Regions from separate parts of the Peribacillus sp. NPDC097295 genome, predicted to be linked through region 2. Evidence: predicted binding sites of a transcription regulator. Region 2 holds the regulator's gene; the other holds the start of a gene.
What was found. The regulator Rex, encoded in region 2, represses fermentation and respiration genes when NADH is low (regulators of the CRP and FNR family bind a similar motif). The targets are predictions, from matches to a motif close to TTGTGAAATATTTCACAA.

Region 1: the regulator Rex is predicted to act here: its motif matches at 4,239-4,256, upstream of ACIQXN_RS09070 (cytochrome c oxidase subunit 2A).

What each region holds. Positions count from the first base shown of each region.
Region 1 is NZ_JBIWCW010000004.1:98,311-106,617, forward strand. Features, by position in the region: gene ACIQXN_RS09050 (type III polyketide synthase) at 1-820, opposite strand, end outside; gene ACIQXN_RS09055 (chemotaxis protein CheX) at 995-1,447, shown strand; gene ACIQXN_RS09060 (nucleobase:cation symporter-2 family protein) at 1,807-3,120, opposite strand; gene ACIQXN_RS09065 (xanthine phosphoribosyltransferase) at 3,113-3,712, opposite strand; purine riboswitch at 3,868-3,969, opposite strand; gene ACIQXN_RS09070 (cytochrome c oxidase subunit 2A) at 4,335-4,484, shown strand; gene ACIQXN_RS09075 (cytochrome c oxidase subunit II) at 4,501-4,980, shown strand; gene ACIQXN_RS09080 (b(o/a)3-type cytochrome-c oxidase subunit 1) at 4,977-6,629, shown strand; gene ACIQXN_RS09085 (carboxypeptidase M32) at 6,677-8,230, opposite strand.
Region 2 is NZ_JBIWCW010000015.1:66,500-74,806, forward strand. Features, by position in the region: gene groL (chaperonin GroEL) at 1-422, opposite strand, end outside; gene groES (co-chaperone GroES) at 484-768, opposite strand; gene ACIQXN_RS17825 (CPBP family intramembrane glutamic endopeptidase) at 1,098-1,820, shown strand; gene ACIQXN_RS17830 (YdiK family protein) at 1,817-2,029, shown strand; gene ACIQXN_RS17835 (redox-sensing transcriptional repressor Rex) at 2,059-2,718, opposite strand; gene moaC (cyclic pyranopterin monophosphate synthase MoaC) at 2,754-3,251, opposite strand; gene ACIQXN_RS17845 (ABC-F family ATP-binding cassette domain-containing protein) at 3,386-5,305, shown strand; gene tsaD (tRNA (adenosine(37)-N6)-threonylcarbamoyltransferase complex transferase subunit TsaD) at 5,567-6,583, opposite strand; gene rimI (ribosomal protein S18-alanine N-acetyltransferase) at 6,580-7,032, opposite strand; gene tsaB (tRNA (adenosine(37)-N6)-threonylcarbamoyltransferase complex dimerization subunit type 1 TsaB) at 7,058-7,750, opposite strand; gene tsaE (tRNA (adenosine(37)-N6)-threonylcarbamoyltransferase complex ATPase subunit type 1 TsaE) at 7,750-8,202, opposite strand.

The DNA of each region.
Region 1 (8,307 bases), on a different contig from region 2:
CCTTTTTCTCTAAAAAGGCCACTACATTTGGTTTAAGCCATTCCTTAATAATGGTGGGTATATCTTTAGAGAAGACCACATGAAGACCTTGATCTTTCAAATCCCATCCCATAACCTCCAAAGAATCGGGCATAAGGGTGGACTGGGATTCTAAAAAATACAGATGGTTTTCTTTTGTGGTCATCCCCTCTACCTCTGCATCGTCACCGCAGATTAACACACAGCTAACTCCATCAGAAAATAAGGACGTCCCAATTAAATTACTTTTAGTAATATCATCTTTCTGAAAAGTCAAGCTACATAGTTCTACACATAATACGATAACCTTAGCGTCCGGATATGCTTTGCAATACTCAAATGCCCGTGAAAGACCACTCGCTCCCCCCGCACAACCCAGCCCCCATATCGGGATCCTTTTCGTATGGGAATCAAAAGGAAGTTCATTCATGATCCTCGCATCTATGGTTGGGGTTGCTAATCCAGTACTTGAGATAAAAAAAAAGGCATCAATTTCACTAGGATGAATCTCATTTTTCAAGAACTCAGTATTACCCAAGCACTTTTCTATGGCCTCTTTTCCGAAGTCGACAGCCTGTTTGACATATACTTCATTTTTTTCTTGAAACGTATGATCTTCCCTAAACCAATCTAGGTCATTGGAAAAATACCTATTTTCCACTTGGCCGTTTTTGAACGCCTGCAATAATCGTTCGATATTCTTAAAAGATGCACCGAAAATTTCGCGGGAAAACTCCATGATTTTATCCTGTGAAAGTTGATAAGGTAGTTTTATGTGGGAAGCAGATAATAAATAAGACATGAATACACTCCTTATTAATCAATATATGGTTAAGCTTCCCAATAAAAGCAAAAATGATTCTGAAACATTTAATAGGCTTAAATACACAATTTTAAATATTTTTTTCGTAAAGATAGGTAATTAACCCTATAAATTTGTTATTATAGGAATAACCATACAATCGGGGGTATCTATATGGAAATCAATGCTCTTATAACAAAAGTATTAAATGGAACGATTTCTGCAGTAAAGTCGGTCCTTCCTTTTTCTTCAGAAGTCCAGAAACCCTCCTTCATTAAGCAACCCTTTGAACAGGAATCCATCTCTGTACTAATCGGGATGACGGGGGACGTCCGTGGAAGATTGATCATTGAAGGAACAAGCGACTGTGTGAGTAAAATAGGTGAAGTCATGTTTGGTATGCCTCTCGAAGGCGAAATGCTGGAATCCTTCGCTGCCGAGCTTGGTAATATGCTTGCAGGTAATATTGCCACTTCCTTAGCAAATGATAATATTCTTATGGATATTACACCACCAACCGTCCTTGTCGGTCATACAAAAATGTATGGCTTCAATCAAGCCATCAATCTGCCTATCGTCTTGGAAGGGGCAGGAACCCTTCATATGGTTTTGATGATAGAAATGTAATTTATCAAACGAAAGAAGCCCCTTACCTTCAATTTATCTGGTAAGGGGCTTCCTTCAATCTTCCTTCTCTACGGAAGATTGGTTTTGAACTTGGATGATGATGTTTTGAAATTCCTCTTTTCCACAGACAAAACATCTACACTCCTGATTCAATATGGTCCGACAATGCATACAGTATTTTTTCTCCATCCCCATCACTTACTTTCTTAAACAGATACTAACAATATATTCAGAAAGTGAAGAGAGTTTCCTATTATTTATTCATCCAGGTCTTTTCATCAAACCCATTAGATGATACAAACAAAAACTGCCTCCATCCCAAAGCGGGTCAATGGAGGCAGTTTTTGTTCATTTAATAATCAGGCTACATTTTGTCCTTCCATATGCATTTTCTTTACTTTCCCTTTTGAAGGGATCACATTGAAAATGATATTCAAGAATATGGCTGTGAAACTCCCGGCTACAATTCCATTTTCAGTTAGAATTTGGATACCCTTAGGAATATGGGAGAACACCTCAGGCACAACGGTTACCCCTATTCCCATTCCCACTGAGCATGCAATGATTAAGAGATTTTCCTGTGAAGAAAAATCCACTCTGCTTAACATTTTAATTCCTGCTGCAATCACCATTCCGAACATGGCGATCATCGCCCCTCCTAAAACGGAAGGAGGAATCACTGTAGTGAACGCACCTATTTTAGGGACAAAACCAATTAATATAAGCATGCTTGCAGCTACATAAATGACATTTCTCGTTTTAATTCCAGACAATTGTATCAGTCCGACATTTTGTGAAAAAGCCGTATAAGGAAAGGCATTAAATAAACCGCCTACAATACTGGCCAGCCCTTCAGAACGATACCCGCGGGCAAGGTCTTCTTCTAAAATCTTTTTATCTGTAATTTCTCCCAAGGCATAGTAAACACCTGTCGATTCAACTAAGCTAACTATGGCAACCAGAGTCATTGTTATAATGGCGGTTATATTGAATTCAGGAAGGCCAAAGTAGAAGAAATGTGGCAAATGAAGCCAAGAAGCGCTGGCTACCGAACTGAATGCCACTTTGCCCATGAAGAAAGCGACAAATGTCCCGAAAAATAACCCAAGTAAAATTGCGATGGATCTTGCAAAGCCCGTTGAGAATTTATACATCAATATGATAAATAGCAACGTTCCGAAACCAAGCGCTACATTACTCAAGGAACCGAAGTCAGCAGCCCCTTGTCCGCCTCCCAAGTTATTAACGGCCACCGGAATGAGAGTAATTCCAATGATCGTTACTACTGACCCTGTTACAACGGGAGGGAAAAACCTTGAAAGCTTTCCGAAGAACTTACTGACTAATACAACGACCAACCCCGAAACCAGAATGGCACCATAAATGCTATTCATACCGTACTGGGTACCAATTGCTATCATCGGGCTTACTGCCGTGAATGTACAACCCAGGACGACGGGAAGGCCAATGCCAAAATGCCTCATTTTCACAACTTGTAATAAAGTGGCAATCCCACACATTAGAATATCGATGGAAACCAAATAGGTCAGCTGTGTCGAATTCAATCCCATCGCACCGCCGACAATAAGGGGGATAACAATGGCACCCGCATACATAGCAAGAACATGTTGTAATCCTAAAGATGCAACTTTCCATGGGGATTGATTAGCCATTAACGATAGCTCCTTCCTTCTCCTCAACAAATACGATTTCGCCAACGTTCAACTCCTTGATCCTCGCTAAGGATTCGACATGGAATCCCTGATCCCTTAGGTCCTTCCCGCCGCTTTGGAATGCTTTCTCGATGACAATCCCTATACCGACCACTTCAGCTCCCATTTGCTTACAGATATCCGCCAAGCCCCGAGCAGCTTGTCCTACTGCAAGAAAATCATCGATTATCAAGACTTTATCGCCCGCTTTAATATATTTATTAGATACCGTAATGGTATTCGTTTCCTTTTTAGTAAATGAATGAACGGACGCGGTCACCAAATCCTCAGTCAATGTAAGGGATTTACGTTTGCGGGCAAATATTAACGGTACGTCCAACTCCAAAGCCGCCATCAGTCCTGGCCCAATTCCGGATGATTCAATCGTAAGCACTTTTGTTATTTCTTTATGGGCAAATCGTTTTACAAATTCTTTTCCAATCTCTTTCATTAGCATAGGATCCATTTGATGGTTCAAAAATGAATCGACTTTTAAAATGTCTTTGGATAATGCTTGCCCTTCGGACAGGATCTTGTTTTTTAATAGTTGCATGATGATTCCTCCCAATCTGGATGTTTATTTACCCATGTCTGCTTTTGTTTCTTGGCAAATAAAAAAACCAAGAAACATTGCAACACTTTGGAGTGAGGCAATATTTCTTGGCATCCGTGAAAAAAAGGAATACATAAATCCCTTTCATCCTGCAACAAGATCTATTACTCACTCATAGTCAGATTGTTTACGGCAATCCGGTAGAAACTTGCAGGCCATATCCCTGCGATTATACGAGTGAAACTTTAATTTTTATATTATAAGAATTATAACAACGCTAGCTCTATTTGAAAAGCGAATTTTACTAAAAAACGAACTTTACAAAGAAATACCTATTTAACATTAGATTTTTTAGAAAATTCAAAATAGTAAGAGTTAATTCTCAGTAGTATCCTTCCTTAAAAAATTAATGACAGCACTTTACACTTCACAATACTTTCACAAATTACCTTCCAAAAAAGTTTACTTATCTTTAGCCTGGCAATTTTACACTATTCACAACATGTTAAGGAGATGATTGAACAATTTGTGAAATGATAGATAAAGGATACTTTTTCACCATGTCTTTTGTATGATGAATTTATTTAATAAACATTTTCATGAATTGAAAGGAGTGGAAGTAATGTCCGAGCCTGCTTTTAAGAGTAAACGTACCATAAAAAAACAGGATACCAATCTAAAAGGTACACTCGCTTCTGTTTTACTACTTGGAATTTTTCTGGTAATCGTATGGGTCAGCATTTATTTTTTATTTACAGATCGTTTAGGTTAATTGAGGAGGAAAAATCATGCACATGCATAAGTTTGAAAAAATCTGGCTGATTTTAGGAACGGTCGCCCTACTCATTTTCTTAACCGTCTTAGGAGTGAGTGCCTTCTATTTAGGGAATCAGCCACCAAGCTGCTTAGTAACCATCGATCCAGAAAAAGTGGATACAACAGCCCCCTTCGATGCCCCCGGCTTACATAAAGTCGAGGGAAAAGAGTGGGATTATGAGTTAGTATTTGTAGCTTCTGCCTTTTCATACAGCCCTGCAAAGGTAGAGATACCGAAAGGGTCTACTGTCAAAATCATTGCGACGACCAAAGATGTTATCCACGGTTTCGAGGTAGCCGGAACAAATGTCAATATGATGCTTGAACCCGGTTATGTCAGTGAATACACCGCCACTTTTAATAAAGTGGGAGAAAACCTGATTATTTGCAATGAATATTGCGGAGTTGGTCACCATATGATGAGCTCCCAGATTGAGGTGGTTTCAAAATGACAAAAGCTATTGAAAATGAAAGAATTCACCCACTGGACGCAAAGCTCGCCATGGCTCATTTCTTTGTAGCCATCATTGCCTTGGCACTAGGAGGCTTTGCAGGGTTACTTCAAACACTCGTGCGTTCAGGCAGAGTCGAATTGCCCGCCGGAATAACCTATTATCAATTACTTACGGTTCATGGCGTTTTACTCGCTCTTATACTTACAACCTTCTTCATCATAGGATTTCATCTATCAGCAGTCAGTAAAACGATCGGGCCCTTAAGCAAACGGGCAAGAATATCAGGCTGGATAGGATTTTGGACAATGACCGCCGGTACTGCAATGGCTGCACTAATGGTCTTATTAAACGAAGCGTCAGTCCTTTATACTTTTTATGCTCCGCTTCAAGCCCATCCCATTTTCTATGGGGGATTGACACTTGTTATCGTTGGTAGCTGGATTAGCGGCGGGGCCTTATTATCGACCTACCATAAATGGAGGAAAATAAACCGGGGCCAGGCAAGCCCTTTATTAAGTTTTATGGCTGTAGTCAATACTTTACTATGGATTGTTGCCACTATAGGGGTTGCTGTCACCGTATTATTCCAGCTTCTTCCTTGGGCTTTGGGGTGGGTTGATTCGATTAATATTTTGGCAAGCCGGACCTTGTTTTGGTACTTCGGTCACCCACTTGTCTATTTCTGGTTGCTTCCAGCCTATATGTGCTGGTATGTGGTGATTCCTAAAATCATTGGCGGTAAAATATTCTCGGATTCATTGGCAAGGATGTCTTTTATTTTATTTCTGCTATTCTCCATACCTGTCGGACTACATCATCAATTACTTGAACCTGGCATCGATCCAGTTTGGAAATATTTACAGGTCATATTAACCTTCTTGGTCGTTATCCCATCTTTAATGACAGCTTTTTCTTTATTCGGGACGTTTGAAAAATATGGCCGTTCACAAGGTGCTTCTGGTTTATTCGGCTGGTTCAAAAAACTGCCTTGGGGAGATGCTCGTTTTACCGTTCCTTTCATCGGGATGGTGGCATTCATTCCAGCGGGTGCAGGGGGGCTTGTCAATGCTTCCAACCAGCTGAACCAAGTTGTTCATAATACCATCTGGGTAACTGGACATTTTCATTTAACATTGGCCACTTCGGTGATCTTGACTTTCTTTGGTATTTCTTATTGGCTCATCCCCCATTTGACTGGTCGGACATTGACAACAAAATTGAATAAATTAGCAATCATTCAAGGGATTTTTTGGGCAATTGGGATGTCCATCATGTCCGGGGCCATGCATATTGCCGGTCTACTAGGAGCTCCTCGTCGATCTTCATACTCCACTTATGGGGGATCCTCTCAGGCCATGGATTGGATTCCATATCAAATCGCTCAGGCAATTGGTGGAACCATACTGTTTATTGGAATCATTTTATACATTATCGTTTTCATCCAATTGGCTTTCTTTGCTCCCAAAGGAAATGAAGAGTTTCCCGTGGGTGAAGCATCTGCAGACGAAACTGCACCCCTCATTTTTGAAAACTGGAAATTATGGATTGGAATAACAGCGGCACTTATTCTTTTTGCCTATACCATTCCATTTATTGATATTATCCAGAACGCTCCTCCAGGTTCTAAAGGTTTTAAATTATGGTGATATAAAAAAAGCCTTGGCAGCTTGCCAAGGCTTTCCCTTTGAAATCACTATTTGATTTTATAAACTTCTTTATATTTTTCTTCCAGATACTCGATTAGATATTTCACGTTCAAGCCTTCCCCAGTTGTATCTTTCAGTATCTCTAAAGGCTTTTTCATTTTACCGAATTTATGGATATTTTCGTTAAGCCAATACCTGATCGGTTCAAGGTTACCTGATTCCACAAGTTCATTAAAGTCAGGCAAATCCTTTTGCATCGCATGTTTAAATTGTGCAGCATACATATACCCCAATGCGTAGGATGGGAAATATCCAAAACTACCATCAGACCAATGTACATCTTGCAAAACTCCCATTGCATCATCTTCAGGTAGAATTCCGAGATATTCCTCGTATTTTTTGTTCCAAGCGCTTGGTAAATCCCTCACCTCAAGCTCTCCATTGAAAAGTGCTTTTTCCAATTCGTACCGAATCATAATATGTAATGGATATGTTAACTCATCTGCTTCAATTCGGATGAAAGAAGGCTTTGATTCGTTGATTCCACGGTAGAAATCTTCAAGTTCAACATCTGAGAACTGCTCGGGAGCATACTCTTTCAATAATGAATATTGCTTTTTCCAAAAACTTAGGCTTCGGCCAATGAAGTTTTCAAAGAATAAAGATTGAGATTCATGGATGCCCATTGAAGTTCCACTATCAAGAAGCGTTCCTGTTAGCTCCCCGGCAATATTTTGCTCATAAATAGCATGTCCACACTCATGAATTGTTCCAAAAATCGCGCCTCTAAAATCCCGTTCGTCATAACGGGTCGTAATCCTTACGTCTCCACTATTGATTCCAGTCGCAAAAGGATGGACGGTTTCATCCAGCCTTCCCGCCTTAAAGTCATAACCAAGCTGTTTTAAGACTTCTTGGTTGAATAATAGCTGTTTTTCCTTTGGAAATGCTTGATAAAGGAAATCTGTTTCAGGTTGTTCCTTACTATCTGCAATTTGCTTGACTAAGGGAACGATGCTTTCTTGAAGCTCGGCAAATACTCGGTCCAGTATTTCGACTGTCATGCCCGGTTCATACATGTCCAACAAAGTATCGTATGGCTGGTCCTCATATCCCCAGTATTCAACAAATTTACGAGTATAGTCGACAACTTGCTCCAGGTATGGTTCAAATAAAGAAAAGTCCGCTTTTTCCCTAGCCTCTTCCCATGCACTTTCCGAACGGGATTGTAATATGACGAATTCCTTGTATTCATCTGCTGGGATTTTCTTATTTCGATCATATTCTTTTTTACATTCCTGTACCATTTTGATCGTTGTTTCACTTAGTATCGCTTCTGCTGTTTCTATTGTAAGTTCATCAATAAACCGCTTCATCTCAGAACTTGTCGTCATATTGAAAACCTCAGAGGATAGGACCCCAATCACTTCAGAACGCTGCTCTACTCCCTTTTTGGGAGCACCTGTACGCAAATCCCAAAATATGAGTGCAAGTGCCTCGTTATATGCCGAAATTTTCTTAACATAATCTTTAAACTCTCTTTCAATTAGCTCCACATTCTTTGTCAAATAAAACACCCCTTCCACATTACACTTTACCATATTATACAAAAAGATATCATATCTGAACTATCTAGCTTCCTCAAAAAAAGAGCCAAAGAGAAATTCCCTTGGCTCTA
Region 2 (8,307 bases):
TCTTTGTTTTCAACAGGTTGAGAAATGGCTTTTAATTCTGCAATCGCAGTATTAACCGCTTTTTCCATCCCTTTACGGATACCCATTGGGTTCGCACCAGCTGTTACGTTCTTAAGACCTTCACGGATCATTGCTTGCGCAAGAACCGTTGCAGTAGTCGTTCCGTCACCAGCTACGTCATTCGTTTTGCTTGCTACTTCAGCAACCAATTTCGCACCCATGTTTTCGAAAGCATCTTCTAATTCGATTTCTTTAGCGATTGTTACACCGTCATTGGTAATAAGCGGTGAACCGAATTTTTTCTCAAGAACCACGTTACGTCCTTTTGGTCCAAGCGTTACTTTTACTGCATCTGCAAGAGCGTCAACACCACGTAGCATTGAACGGCGAGCTTCTTCACTAAATTTAATTTCTTTAGCCATGTATAAGTACCTCCCTAATCATTTTAAGAAAAATTTTCGTTCAGTTAAGTATGATGTATAATTAGCCAATTACAGCTAAGATATCGCTTTCACGTAAGATTAAGTATTCATTATTTTCGTATTTAACTTCAGTACCAGCATATTTTGAGAAGATAATTAGATCGCCTTGGGCAACCTCTAAAGCAACACGTTCGCCATTTTCAAGAACACGGCCCGTACCAACCGCTACGACTTTACCTTCTTGTGGCTTTTCTTTTGCAGTATCAGGAAGAACAATACCGCTTGCCGTTTTTTCTTCAGATTGAACTAATTCAATAATAACGCGATCACCTAATGGTTTTAACAAGTGAAACAACCTCCTCATTTTCTCTTAATCAATTGCCTGATTTATTAGCACTCATCAACACCGAGTGCTAACACATTTATAATATTAAATAAATTGAGCCCTTTTTGCAAGTATCTTGTTGAATTTTTTTTATTAATTTTTGATAAATTATGGGTATACTACTTCAGTATAATGAATCTTTTTGCGTTTTTTTAAAACGGCCCCATTTTGCATACCTATAAGTGGTATTACGGTCCATTTTTTGATACCTTTTAAGTATACGTTTATAGAATGTCCCCATGTCAGGACTCTAAAATTAATGGCGGACATAGTAAAAGGAGTTTTCGTTTTTGAAAAAAGAATATTGGTTCGTCATCATCACTTACATAGCCATGCAATTATCCAGTGTAGTCGGAAAGCCGATTTTCATGGTGATCGGATCATCAATGGGGATACCGAATGATGAACTCGAGGTTAAAGCGATCGCTTACTGGATTGTCTTCAGTTTTCTTGCAGCCCTACTGGTGATTCTATTTTTATTGAGAAAAGATATAAAGGAGAATATAGACCTTAAACAGGCGTCGATTCCCACATCCATCCTCTGGGCAATCGCAGGTGTTTTCCTGGCCTTTTTCGCTCAAAGTATCGCTGCGAACATTGAAACGATGCTTGGGGTGAAGGGTGAATCCGAGAATACACAAAATCTCGTTTCACTCATTTCTAAAGTGCCGATGGTCATTTTCGTAACGTCTGTAATTGGCCCTATTTTGGAAGAGATTATCTTCAGGAAAATTATTTTCGGTTCACTTTATAAACGCTTTAATTTCTTCATTTCGGCTTTACTCAGCTCGGTTATTTTCGGCTTGGCGCATGGTGAACTCGAACACCTTCTTTTATATGCAGCCATGGGCTTCACCTTTGCCTTCTTATATGCAAAAACGGGTCGTATTCTCGTGTCCATAGCCGCACATGTTGCTATGAACACTCTTGTTATCATCCTTCAGGTGGCATATAGAGAAGACATCGAGAAATTGTCAGGTACCGCTCAAGCCATTATCGGAGGTTTATTATGAAACGGCAGTCACCATTATTCATCGGTATCATATACGCTGGCTTAGGCATTCTTTTTACGACCATTGCCATCCAGACGGTCAATTCATCAGGATGGGGATTTTTCGCCTATATCCTTGTATTGATTGCAACCCTTGACTTAGGATCGGGGTTACGCATGATTTTAATCCACTTTAAAATTAAGTCCATACAAAAGAATAATAAAAAGTAAAAACACGCTGCGTTTTCGCAGCGTGTTTTTTATTCTTCTAGAACAGCTTCTTCCACTACTGGGTAGTGCTTTAAAAAATAAATCAATGATTGAAGTTCTACCGCCAGATCAATATGATGGACCCTTATCGATGGGGGTACAGTCAGACGGGCTGGGGTGAAGTTCAATATTCCTTTAATATCGGCTTTAATCAAACGATCGGTAATCGTCTGCGCCTCTTGGGCAGGCACTGTCAAAATGGCTACAGTGATATTATTTTCCTGCAAAAGCGTGTCTATTTGGTTCATATGGTGAATCGGCACATCAGCAATACTCTTTCCGACTTTATCTTCAGAAACTTCAAATGCCATTTCTATTTTTGTATTATTGTTTTTAATGAAATTATAATTTAAAAATGCAGTTCCTAAATTTCCTACCCCAATCAAGGCTACTTTAGTCAGCTCGTCTTGATCTAATGTTTTTCTAAAGAAAGACAATAAATAATTGACATTATAGCCATAGCCTTTCTTTCCAAGCGCTCCAAAATAGGAAAAATCACGGCGGATTGTTGCTGAATCTACTTTTACAGCTTCGCTTAGCTCTGCTGAGGAGACTCTTTGTTTACCTGAAGAATGTAAGTTTTTTAAAAATCGATAATACAAGGGTAACCTTTTAGCCGTCGCCTGCGGTATCTTTGGGTCATGGTTCATTGTTCTTCCCCGCCTTTATACATGCTTTAAAACTTTTACATTTGGTTTAGCTGCCTCTTGTAATCACTACTAGACACTCCACCTGTTTTCTCCACTAAAAATGTAGGTCCGATTACCATTCCTTTATCCAGTGCCTTACACATGTCATAAACCGTTAAAGCGGTTGCAGATGCTGCTGTTAACGCTTCCATTTCGACACCTGTACTACCCTTCGTCTTAACCTGTGTTTCAATTTTCAGCCTATAACCTTGTTCTTCTTTTTCCCAATCAAAGGCGATATTGACACCTTGCAGGGAAATAGGGTGACACATCGGAATGATGTTGGATGTATTTTTACTGGCCATGATGCCAGCAACCTGTGCAACCGCCAATACATCCCCTTTTTTCATTTCTTGATTCGTTATTTTACCATATATTTCTTCGTTCAATAAGATGCTGGATTGAGCTGTCGCCGTCCGGATTGTCTCTGGCTTCGTGCTCACATCAACCATTTTGGCTCTGCCTTGCTCATTAAAATGCGTTAAATCGCTCATAAAATTACCCCTCCTAAATCATACACTATTATCCTACATTATGTAACAGCATGTTTTTCACCTTTAAAACCAAAGCTGTTGCCGTTAAATACTATAATACGTTACACTAACAATAATCAATTGAGGTGAAATCCATGATTCTATTACAAATCAATCAACTATCGAAATATTATGGTGCTGAGCTAATCTTATCAAATATGAAGCTTGAAGTTCAAAATAAAGATCGAATTGCCTTAGTCGGCCGAAACGGAGCCGGAAAGTCGACCTTGCTAAAAATTATAGCCGGTCAGATTTCGCACGATGGCGGTGAGATCATCAAGCCAAAAGACGTTACCATCGGTTATATGGCCCAGGATACTGGATTGGAATCGGAACTTTCCATCTGGGATGAAATGCTGACCGTATACGAAAAACTGATGGGTCAAGAAAAAGAGCTACGGCGGCTAGAGTCTGCCATGGCCGATCCGGCAACATTTGAAAATGAACAGCGGTACCAAAAAGTGCTGAGTGAATATGACGCCCTACAGGTCACCTTTAAAGAACAGGGCGGGTATCAATATGAAGCGGATATCCGCTCCGTATTACATGGTCTTCAATTTGGGGACTTTGATCACTCTACCTTGATTTCCACGCTGAGTGGCGGCCAAAAAACACGCCTTGCCTTAGGGAAGTTACTTTTAAAGAAACCGGATATATTAATACTCGATGAGCCTACGAACCATCTGGATATAGAGACGCTCTCTTGGCTTGAACAATATTTGCAAAGCTATCAGGGTGCTGTTCTTATTGTATCCCATGATCGCTATTTTCTTGATAAAGTTGTCAATCAGGTATATGAAATCTCACGGAATAACATGAAAAAGTACTATGGCAATTACAGCTCCTACCTGGAAAGGAGAGCTGAGGACTACGAACGGGAAATGAAGCAATTCGAAAAGCAGCAAGGAGAAATAGAAAAACTGCGTGACTTCGTGCAACGAAACATCACGAGAGCATCGACAACCAAAAGAGCGCAGAGCCGTCGTAAACAGCTGGAAAAAATGGACGTATTGGACAAGCCTCAGGGTGATGAAAAATCCGCCAACTTTTCCTTCCAAATAGAAAAACAAAGTGGCAATGAAGTGCTTCACCTTCAGAACTTAGCCATCGGTTATAATGAAGAAACAGTATCCCAGAATATTAACTCGCGGATGACTAAAGGGGAAAGTATTGCCCTCGTCGGACCGAACGGTGTCGGTAAATCGACATTATTGAAAACGATCATCTCGAAGCTTCCTGCAATTGCTGGGGAATTCCGCTTTGGAACTAATGTGGAGGTCAGTTATTACGATCAAGAGCAGGCCAATCTCATTTCCAATAAACGTGTGCTGAATGAATTGTGGGACGATTATCCGACTAAGCCTGAGAAAGACATCCGCACAGTACTCGGCAATTTTCTCTTTAGCGGGGATGATGTCTTAAAAACCGTTTCTACCCTAAGCGGTGGAGAAAAAGCCCGTCTAGCTTTAGCAAAAATGATGATGGAAAAAGGAAACTTTTTGATTCTCGATGAACCGACAAACCACTTAGACTTAGAGAGTAAGCTGGTCCTTGAAAACGCTTTGATTGATTATCCTGGAACTATCCTTTTTGTCTCTCATGACCGGTATTTCATCAATCGGATTGCCACAAAGGTTATAGAGCTTTCGAAAGACGGAAACGAAGAGTTCCTCGGTGATTATGATTACTATGTAGAGAAAAAACAAGAACAAGCTGAAATTGAAGCTCTAGAACAACAAGGTAAGACAAAAACCGTTGAAATAAACGTTGAAAAAACGAATTATAAAATAGACAAAGAATCTAAAAAAGCAGAACGCCAGCGAAAACGCCGTATCGAGGAAATCGAATCAGCCATGGAACGGTTAGAAGAGGAAATTACCGAATATAATGACCTTCTATGTGACCCGGCTGTTTTTCAAGATCACGAAAAAGTGTTGGACATACAGACAAAGCTGGATAAAGCAAAGGAAACACTTGATCAGTACTTAGAAGAATGGGCAGAATTAGAAGAATAAGATGCAAGACTGGGTCATTTTTGACTCAGTCTTTTATTATGAAAAATCCAACTTAGTTATCCACAGACCTATACACATTTCAAGCTTTACTACATCAACATTATTGTAGTTTACCCACATTATCCACAAAACATTATCCACTTATCCACATATTTACTATTTATACACAGGTATTTTGAATAGTAAAAAAACTTTATCCACAATATCTGTTAATTTATATAAAAATAAAAACAAGATACCAAGTTCGGTATCTTGCCTTCATTAGAAAACTTCTATATCCAATCCAGGGTTTCCGTTCAAATCTAGCCCTGATCGTTTCCCTTTTTCGAACATGATGCTTCCAGCAGCACCGATCATCGCTGCATTATCCGTACAAAGGTGTAACGGAGGAATGATAAGCTCCGTAGATAAGTCTGCAAAAGCATCCGTTAGAGCTTCTCGTAGCCCTTTATTAGCCGCGACTCCTCCAGCAAGCAACACTTGTTTCACTTCGAATTCCTTAGCAGCTTTTACGGCCTTCGTCACCAGAACCTCAATAACACTTGCTTGGAAACTTGCAGCTAAATCCTGAGGCTCAATATTTTCGCCACGTTGTTCTGCATTATGCAACGTATTAATGACAGCCGATTTCAAGCCACTGAAAGAAAAGTCATAGCTTCCTTCTTCTAGCCAAGCTCTTGGCAGTTTCAAGGATGGCGTCCCCTCTTGGGCAAGCCTATCGATATGAGGGCCTCCAGGATACGGAAGACCAAGGGTTCTTGCTACTTTATCATATGCCTCACCTGCCGCATCATCTCTTGTCTCCCCAATTACTTGAAAGGAACCAGGCTCAGTTAACAGCACCAATTCGGTATGTCCTCCCGATACGACTAAAGAAAGGGCAGGATACTGTATTTCTTGTACCAGTCTATTCGCGTAAATATGACCGGCAATATGGTGCGTTCCAACGAGTGGTATACCATGAGCGAAAGCGACAGCCTTGGCCGCATTAACGCCTATTAACAAGGCTCCCACTAGCCCAGGGCCTTCCGTGACAGCAATAGCGTCCAAATCCTCATATGACACACCAGCCTGAAGCAAAGCCTCTTCCAGTACGATAGTGATCTGCTCTACATGGTGACGGGACGCAATTTCGGGAACGACTCCACCAAATCGTTTATGGCTTTCTATTTGTGAAGCCACAACATTACTTAGTATCTCTGTCCCATTTTTAATGACGGCTGCAGCAGTCTCATCGCAGCTCGTTTCAATACCCAATATCAATTGATCTTTTTTCATCTTAAATTCACCCACATAACATAAGCATCTTCTTGATTGTCTGTATAATATCTTTTACGTATTCCGCCCTTTTGAAAACCGAGTTTCTCATAAAGGGAAATGGCTACAGCATTACTGACACGAACTTCTAGCGTCATCCGCACCACTCCCATACTGATCGAGATTTCTATCATTTTTCTTAGGAGGGCTTCGCCAAGCTTTTGCCCCCGGTATTCGGGTAAAATGGCAATGTTGGTAATATGCGATTCATCAATGACAACCCAGGCTCCGCAATAACCAGCAATTTTCCCATCATCCTCAATGACCAAATAAACAGCATATTCGTTATGATTCAATTCATTAAAGAAAGCTTCCCGGGTCCAAGGCAAAGTAAAAGACTGTTTTTCAACGTTCAACACTTGTTCGATATCTTCCGTTTTCATCATCCGAAACGTCATGGTTTTGCTCATAATCATCGGTCGCTTTCCTATTATTTTATTTACCTTGCTGTTCAAGCCACTTGGCTTCAGCCTCGGCCATACGAATATAGTTAGGTACAAAGTGGTGTATATCGACTTCATCCTTATTCAATCCGATAAAAGCAAGTTCGCTTGGTCTCGCGTTATACATTTGCACAGGAGCAAAAACAGCTAAATCCCCTAGTACTTCTGCGATTGTCTCACGATGAATATCAACATCCTGACCAACAAACAATACGGGCCGGTTGCTTTCCTTTAACTTCATCGCCCACTCAGAAGATAACATGTTGCAATCTTCCATGACCGTTGTTAAGTTTTCCTCATCAAATTCATATAACCCTGTATATACTTGGCCTCGTCTAGCATCAAATAATGGCGAAATCAAACCGTCAAAATAACGTCCATTCGCTGCTAAAACTTCTAAACTAGATACAGCCGATAATGGGATTTTAAGTGTCCAAGCCAATGTCTTTGCAATCGTTACGCCAATTCTAACTCCTGTATAAGATCCAGGACCTTCGGCGACAACAATTTTATTCAATTCCTTCGGGGTTGTATCACAGTCCCTTAATAATGACTCAATTGCAGGCATCACTCGAACGGAGTGGTTCTTCTTTAAATTCGTAGTGTACTCCCCAATTACTTGGGTTCCATTTATTAAAGCAACCCCTAAGGTAAAGTTCGATGTATCTATAGCTAAAACCTTCATTAAATAATCTCCTTACATAACATAACATACCGTTCGCCTCGTGCTTCCAAAACAAATCGGCGGCTTGTATCTCCAAGACGATAAATATTAATGGTTAGAAGATCTTCCGGGAGTTGGTCTTTTATTAAATGAGCCCATTCCACAACCGTCACTCCATCGCCATCAAAATATTCATCAAAACCTAAATCCTCTTCGGACTCTCCTACCCGATATACATCCATATGATACAGGGGTATGCGACCACTGTATTCCTTTATTATCGTAAAAGTAGGGCTGTTCACCGTACGTGAGACTCCCAGCCCCTTAGCAAGGCCCTTTGTAAATGCCGTTTTTCCGGCCCCTAAATCGCCTTCTAAAGCAAGCACATCTCCACTGCAAAGCCTTTTAGCCAATTTCTGTGCAAAATGCGCTGTCTCTTCCTCATTTTGAGAAGTCCATTCGAAATGTTGCATATATCAGTCACCTTTATCATTCTTATAAGATAGTGCAAGCAAGTTAAAAGAATATCCTATAATATAATTCCATTTAATTTGATTCTAAAAAAACGATTCTATATG